One region of the Streptomyces sp. NPDC057623 genome, then DNA from elsewhere that is predicted to be linked to it. Evidence: riboswitches for the same ligand, from Rfam matches in the RefSeq annotation. Region 1 holds a riboswitch; the other holds the start of a gene.
What was found. A riboswitch is a leader RNA that binds a small molecule or an ion and turns the genes downstream of it on or off. The one in region 1 is predicted to bind glycine.
Positions count from the first base shown of each region.

Region 1 (3,403 bases):
GGGCGCGGCCGAGATCGGGCCGACGCCCGTCTCCGGACCGGCGGCAGGCTGCATCGGGTGGTTCGGCAGATACGGCGCGAGATGCGCCCGCACACCGACCGGCCCGACACCCGGACCGCCACCACCATGCGGAATGCAGAAGGTCTTGTGCAGATTCAGATGCGAGACGTCACCACCGAAGTGCCCCGGTTTGGCAAGCCCCACCAGAGCGTTGAGGTTCGCACCATCCACATACACCTGCCCACCGGCCTCGTGCACCTGCGCACAGATGTCGGCCACGTGCTCCTCGAACACCCCGTGCGTCGACGGGTAGGTGATCATCAGCACCGACAGCTCGTCCCGGTGCTTCTCGATCTTCGCCCGCAGGTCCTCGACGTCGATCTCACCGTCCTCGGCGGTCTTCACGACGACGACCTTCATGCCGGCCATGACGGCGCTGGCGGCATTGGTCCCATGAGCGGACGACGGAATCAGACACACGGTCCGCTGCTCGTCCCCGTTGGCCCGGTGGTACCCGCGTACGGCGAGCAGACCGGCCAGCTCCCCCTGAGATCCGGCGTTGGGCTGCAACGATACCTTGTCGTAGCCGGTGACCTCGGCGAGACGTTCCTCCAGCTCGCGGATGAGCGTCAGATAGCCCTGCGCCTGCTCGGCGGGCGCGAAGGGGTGCAGCTGCCCGAACTCCGGCCAGGTGACCGGCTCCATCTCGGTCGTCGCGTTCAGCTTCATCGTGCAGGACCCCAGCGGGATCATGCCCCGGTCCAGCGCGTAGTCGCGGTCGGCGAGCCTGCGCAGGTAGCGCAGCATGGAGGTCTCGGAACGGTACTGGTGGAAGACCGGGTGCGTGAGGTACTCGTCGCCGCGCAGCAGCCCGCCCGCGAGGACGTCCTCGGTCCCCGCGTCCAGCGCCTCGATGTCCCCCTCGACCCCGAACGCCGTCCATACGGCGCCCAGCTGGGCCCGGGTCGTGGTCTCGTCGCAGGCGACGGACACGTGGTCGGCGTCGACGAGGTGCAGGTTGACGCCGTTCTCCCGAGCGGCGGCGACGACCTCGGCGGCCTTCGCGGGCACCCGTACGGTCACGGTGTCGAAGTAGGAGCCGTGCACGACCTCGACGCCACCGGCAGCGAGCCCCGCGGCCAGGACGGCGGCGTACCGATGAGTGCGCCGGGCGATCCCGCGCAGCCCCTCGGGCCCGTGGTACACGGCGTACATCCCGGCCATGACGGCGAGCAGCACCTGAGCGGTACAGATGTTGCTGGTCGCCTTCTCCCGCCGGATGTGCTGCTCACGCGTCTGCAGGGCCAGCCGATAGGCCTTGTTCCCGTCGGCATCCACGGACACACCCACGAGCCGCCCCGGCAGGCTGCGCGCGAACTTCTCGTGTACGGCCATGTAGCCGGCGTGCGGACCGCCGAAGCCCATCGGGACACCGAACCGCTGCGTCGTCCCGACCGCGATGTCCGACCCCAGCTCACCGGGCGACTTCAGCAGCGTGAGCGCGAGCAGATCGGCGGCGACGGTGACGAGGGCGCCGAGCTCATGGGCCTGCTCGATGACGGGCCTGATATCGCGTACGACGCCCGAGGCGCCCGGGTACTGAAGGAGCACACCGTTGATCTCACGCGAGGCGAGCTCGGCCGGGATGCCGTCGCCGAGGTCGGCGACGACCACCTCGACCCCCGTGGGCTCGGCACGGGTCTCGATCACGGCGATGGTCTGCGGCAGCACATCCGCGTCGACCAGGAACAGCCCCTTCTTGTTCTTGCCCATGCGCCGGGACAGGGACATGGCCTCGGCCGCCGCCGTCCCCTCGTCGAGCAGCGAGGCGCCGGAGGTCGGCAGCCCGGTGAGGTCGGCGACCATGGTCTGGAAGTTGAGAAGCGCCTCGAGCCGCCCCTGCGAGATCTCGGGCTGGTACGGCGTATAGGCCGTGTACCAGGCGGGATTCTCCATCACGTTCCGCAGGATGACCGGCGGCGTGAAGGTCCCGTAGTACCCGAGCCCCACCATGGAATCGAGCACCTGATTGCGATCGGCGAGCGACCGCAGCTCGGCGAGCACCTCGGCCTCGGTACGTGCTCCCGGCAGATCGAGGGAGTCGGCGTTCTTGATCACATCCGGCACCGCGGCGGCGGTGAGCTCGTCGAGCGAGCCGTACCCGACATGCGCGAGCATCTTGGCCCGAGCCTCATGATCAGGACCAATATGACGCTGCTCGAAAGGGATCCCCTGTTCGAGCTCGGAGAGCGGAATGCGATGGGCGGTCATTGCGGAGGCCTCCTGGTCTGACACGACCTTCGAGGGGCACCACGGCGCGGGTACCCGGACGGCCTCCCCCTCTGTCATCTCAACCTGAGAGCTTCACCGGGGCACCACAGGGCTCCCGGCTTTCACCGTCGGTGAGAGCGGAAGCCGTCGACACCCGCCCTGCTTTCCAGAGTGACCTCGTCCGTGCGGTACGTGTGCCTGAGAGATTCCGGGGAGGATTTGCTCCTTCGGCGCCTCCGGATGGTGTCCGGAGGACTCTCCCGCACGGGGTCAGCAGCCGCTAGCCAGCCTACCAGCGGGGCCAACGCACGGACCTTCGAGTGGCCGCGCTCACCAATGTGCCTTTTCGTAGTGCTTACGGATGAGTTGCGACCAGTGGAGGGCCCGTGCAGACCGACATCGATCCGCGCAATCTGATCGGCCGCAAGGCCTTCGACCGCACCGGCACCAAGATCGGCACCATCGACGAGGTCTACCTCGACGACGCGACCGGAGTGCCGGAGTGGGCGGCGATACGCACCGGTCTCTTCTCCCGGGACGCATTCGTTCCCCTGGAGCCCAGCGACCTGGTCGAGGGCAGTCTCCACGTCCCCTTCGACCGCGCCCTGATCAAGGACGCCCCCGACTTCGGCGTCGGCCGCCACCTCTCCCCCGAACAGGAACTCCAGCTCTACCACCACTACGGCCTCGACGTAGCCCCTCCCTCCCCACCCCCGGACCGCGACTTCGGCAACCTGGCAGGCACGGAAACCCCGGAGGACAACGGCCCGAGAACGCCCCACCCACACCCCTGATCACACCCCACACCGAACCACCCGACAGAACGCCCCACCCCTGCATGCCGCCCCGCCGCAGCACGCACACCACCTCAGGCCCCGACTCCCCGACCGCATCGAGCCACGCACACCACCCTCAGCACGGGCGGGCCACACCACCAGCACAACCGCCGACGCCACCTGAGGACGACCCATCTCCCGTCCGCACAACCCAGGACGCCTCCCCAGGGTCAGGCCCCCAACCCGGGAGCGGCCGGAGGCACCACAGCGGCATGGGCCGCCCGACCGGCACGCTGCGGACGACACGTCAGGGCAAGCCTCTTCCCTCCCGGCCCCACACCGCACAAGCCATGCCT
Region 1 covers NZ_JBHVGZ010000114.1:10,366-13,768, reverse strand. The annotation lists gene gcvP (aminomethyl-transferring glycine dehydrogenase) at 1-2,271, opposite strand, end outside; glycine riboswitch at 2,448-2,544, opposite strand; gene ACFU95_RS48385 (PRC-barrel domain-containing protein) at 2,658-3,065, shown strand.

Region 2 (3,403 bases), on a different contig from region 1:
ACCACGCCGTCGGGGTTCACGGCGATACCCACGTGCGGGGGCAGACCGCGGGCGAACTCCACGGCGGGGGCGATGGTGTACGACAGGTGGGAGCCCACGACCTGGCGGAACTGTTCCTCGGAGCTGAAGACCGGGACGTAGGCCTGGCCCTCGATCTCCACCGTCGGCAGGTCCAGCGGACCGCTGTCCGGCCCGCCACCGCCGGGCAGGGGCACCCAGACGAAGCTGCGGCCCAGCACCTCGATGATCCGGCCGCCGGCCGAGGGCAGGCCGAGGGAGGCCGAGAGCACCTCCTCCAGCTCGTTGCCGGGCCAACCGCCGTGCGGATGGGGGTGCGCCTGTGCCGGGAAGTCCGCGGGAAGTTCCGCCGGGAAGTCCATCTGCTGTCAACCGCCTGCTATGAACCGCTGCTGTGGCTCAAAAGGCTAGCGGGTGACCACCCCGTACAGGTCTACGGCGGCTCAGCCCGCGAAACCGATCCGGCGCAGGGCGTCCGCCGCCTCCCGGTCGATCAGTACCGCCGAGCCGCAGCCCTGGGGCAGGTTGCCCTTCTCCGCCGAGGTCAGCAGGTGGGCGGCCGCCCTGCGGTGGCGCAGGAAGGCGTAGCGCGAGACGCCCCGGCCGCGCTCGCGCTGGCCCTCCAGGGCGGTGTCCGGGGCGACGTCGAGCAGCAGCAGGTGCAGGCTGCCGCCGCGGCGACGGGCCGCGCGGGACAGCCAGCCGCGCACCCAGGCCTGGGTACCGCAGTCGTGTACGACGACGCCCTCGCCGGAGCGGACCGCGCGGCGCAGTCCGGCGTAGTGCGCGAGGCGGACCAGGGGGCGGTAGACGGCGTAGGGGAGGAAGCGGGGCATGCGGGCGTCCCAGCGGTCCCGGGTGTCCTGGGAGTCGACGCGGGTGCCCTTGACCGTGCGCTTCATCAGCGTGGACTTGCCGCTGCCGGGCAGGCCCGTGATCACGACGAGGTCCTGAGGGCCGAAGAGCAGCGCGCGCGGACTGTGGCCGGAGCGCTCGCGCAGATCACGGACCACGGGTGCGAGGCACGTGCCGCGGGCTTCGGCCGCCGGGGCCGCGGGCTGCTTGGGCAGCGCCATGCCCGAGGTCGTGGCGTACGCCGTAGTGCGGTTCACCGTCATCGTCCTCCTCCGGGGTCAGGATTCCCCATCCCCACTGAGCGTAAAGAGAAGGTAATGGATGATCTCTCGCATTTTCGTTCACTTCCTGCCACAAGCCGGTTACAGACGCGGCCTGCCGTTGACGAGCGTGGCATGCAATGATGTGCGCGCCAACTGCATACCGGCCGTTTGAATCCGCGCGGGAGAGTCCCCAGCAGTCCATCGCTGGGGCGCCGAAGGAGCAAGTCCCTCCCTTGAATCTCTCAGGCCCCGTTACCGCGCGGGCGAGGCACATCTGAAAAGCGGGCCGCTCCGTCTCTACCCGGGACGCGTGGCCCCACCCAAGGTGCAAGCCGTTGATCGTCCCTGTGGCGGTCCCGGCGAACCTCTCAGGTTCCGATGACAGATGGGGAGGAACGACCTCGCCCGTGTCATGCCTTGGGAGACATCCGTCCGATGAGCAGTACAGAAGAACTCCGTCACACCGCGCTCGATGCCCTGCATCGCGCCCTCGGCGCGACGATGACCGACTTCGCCGGCTGGGACATGCCCCTGCGGTACGGCTCCGAACGCGACGAGCACAACGCCGTCCGTACCAAGGCCGGCCTGTTCGACCTCTCCCACATGGGCGAGATCACCGTCACCGGCCCCGCGGCGGCCGCCTTCCTCAACCACGCCCTGGTCGGCGACATCGCCTCGGTCGGCGTCGGCCGCGCCCGCTACACCATGATCTGCCAGGCCGACGGCGGCATCCTCGACGACCTGATCGTCTACCGGCTCGCCGAGGCCGAGGCCGGGTCTTCTCACTACATGGTCGTCGCCAACGCCTCCAACGCCCAGGTCGTGCTGGACGCGCTGACCGAGCGCGTGGCCGGCTTCGAGGCCGAGGTCCGCGACGACCGCGACGCGTACGCGCTGATCGCCGTCCAGGGCCCCGAGTCCCCGGGCATCCTGAAGTCGCTGACCGACGCCGACCTCGACGGCCTGAAGTACTACGCCGGCCTGCCCGGCACCGTCGCCGGCGTCCCCGCCCTCATCGCGCGCACCGGCTACACCGGTGAGGACGGCTTCGAGCTGTTCGTGCGGCCGGAACACGCCGTCGAGGTGTGGCAGGCGCTGACCAAGGCGGGCGAGGGCGTCGGCCTGGTGGCCTGCGGTCTGTCCTGCCGGGACACGCTGCGGCTGGAAGCGGGCATGCCGCTGTACGGCAACGAGCTGTCGACCTCCCTCACCCCCTTCGACGCCGGGCTCGGCCGGGTGGTGAAGTTCGAGAAGGAGGGCGACTTCGTCGGGCGCGAGGCGCTCGCCGCGGCAGCCGCCCGCGCCTCCGAGAACCCGCCGCGCGTCCTCGTCGGCCTGGTCGCCGAGGGGCGTCGCGTCCCGCGCGCCGGGTACCCGGTCGTCGCCGGCGGCGAGGTCATCGGCGAGGTCACCTCCGGCGCGCCCTCCCCCACCCTGGGCAAGCCGATCGCCATCGCCTACGTCGACGCGGCGCACTCGGCGCCGGGCACGGCCGGGGTCGGCGTGGACATCCGCGGCAGCCACGAGCCGTACGAGGTCGTGGCGCTGCCGTTCTACAAGCGGCAGAAGTAACGCCGTACGGAGAGACTGGCCCAGAAGTCGGGCCCGGAATGTGGCCCACAAAGAGCGACTCACAGCGGCCCGTGCGTGACCCTGCGCACATCTGCGCTGCTCACACACGTCTCCAGCAGTCCCCCATTCATCACCACTCCCGCGCGTACAGGAGAATTCAGGTCATGAGCAACCCCCAGCAGCTGCGCTACAGCAAGGAGCACGAGTGGCTGTCGACCGCCGAGGACGGCGTCTCGACGGTCGGCATCACCGAGTTCGCGGCCAACGCGCTCGGCGATGTCGTCTACGCCCAGCTCCCCGAGGTCGGCTCGACCGTGACCGCGGGTGACACCTGCGGTGAACTGGAGTCGACCAAGTCGGTTTCCGACCTGTACTCCCCGGTCACCGGCGAGATCACCGAGATCAACGAGGACGTGGTGAACGACCCGGCGCTGGTGAACTCCGCCCCCTTCGAGGGCGGCTGGCTGTTCAAGGTACGCGTCACGGAGGAGCCCGCCGACCTGCTCTCCGCCGACGAGTACGTCGCCCACACCGCCGGCTGAGGAGTCGTAGCCCCTATGTCTGCCCCCATCTCTGACAAGTCGCTTCTGAACACCCCCCTGCACCAGCTGGACCCGGCGATCGCCGCCGCGCTCGACGCCGAGCTGGAGCGCCAGCAGTCCACCCTGGAGATGATCGCCTCCGAGAACTTCGCG
Region 2 covers NZ_JBHVGZ010000014.1:7-3,409, reverse strand. The annotation lists gene ACFU95_RS16915 (enhanced serine sensitivity protein SseB) at 1-380, opposite strand, end outside; gene ACFU95_RS16910 (AAA family ATPase) at 462-1,136, opposite strand; glycine riboswitch at 1,306-1,404, shown strand; gene gcvT (glycine cleavage system aminomethyltransferase GcvT) at 1,572-2,708, shown strand; gene gcvH (glycine cleavage system protein GcvH) at 2,873-3,250, shown strand; partial or broken gene ACFU95_RS16895 (serine hydroxymethyltransferase) at 3,266-3,403, shown strand, end outside.
Region 2: linked by a shared signal. The riboswitch ahead of gcvT (glycine cleavage system aminomethyltransferase GcvT) and the one ahead of gcvP (aminomethyl-transferring glycine dehydrogenase) in region 1 are both predicted to bind glycine.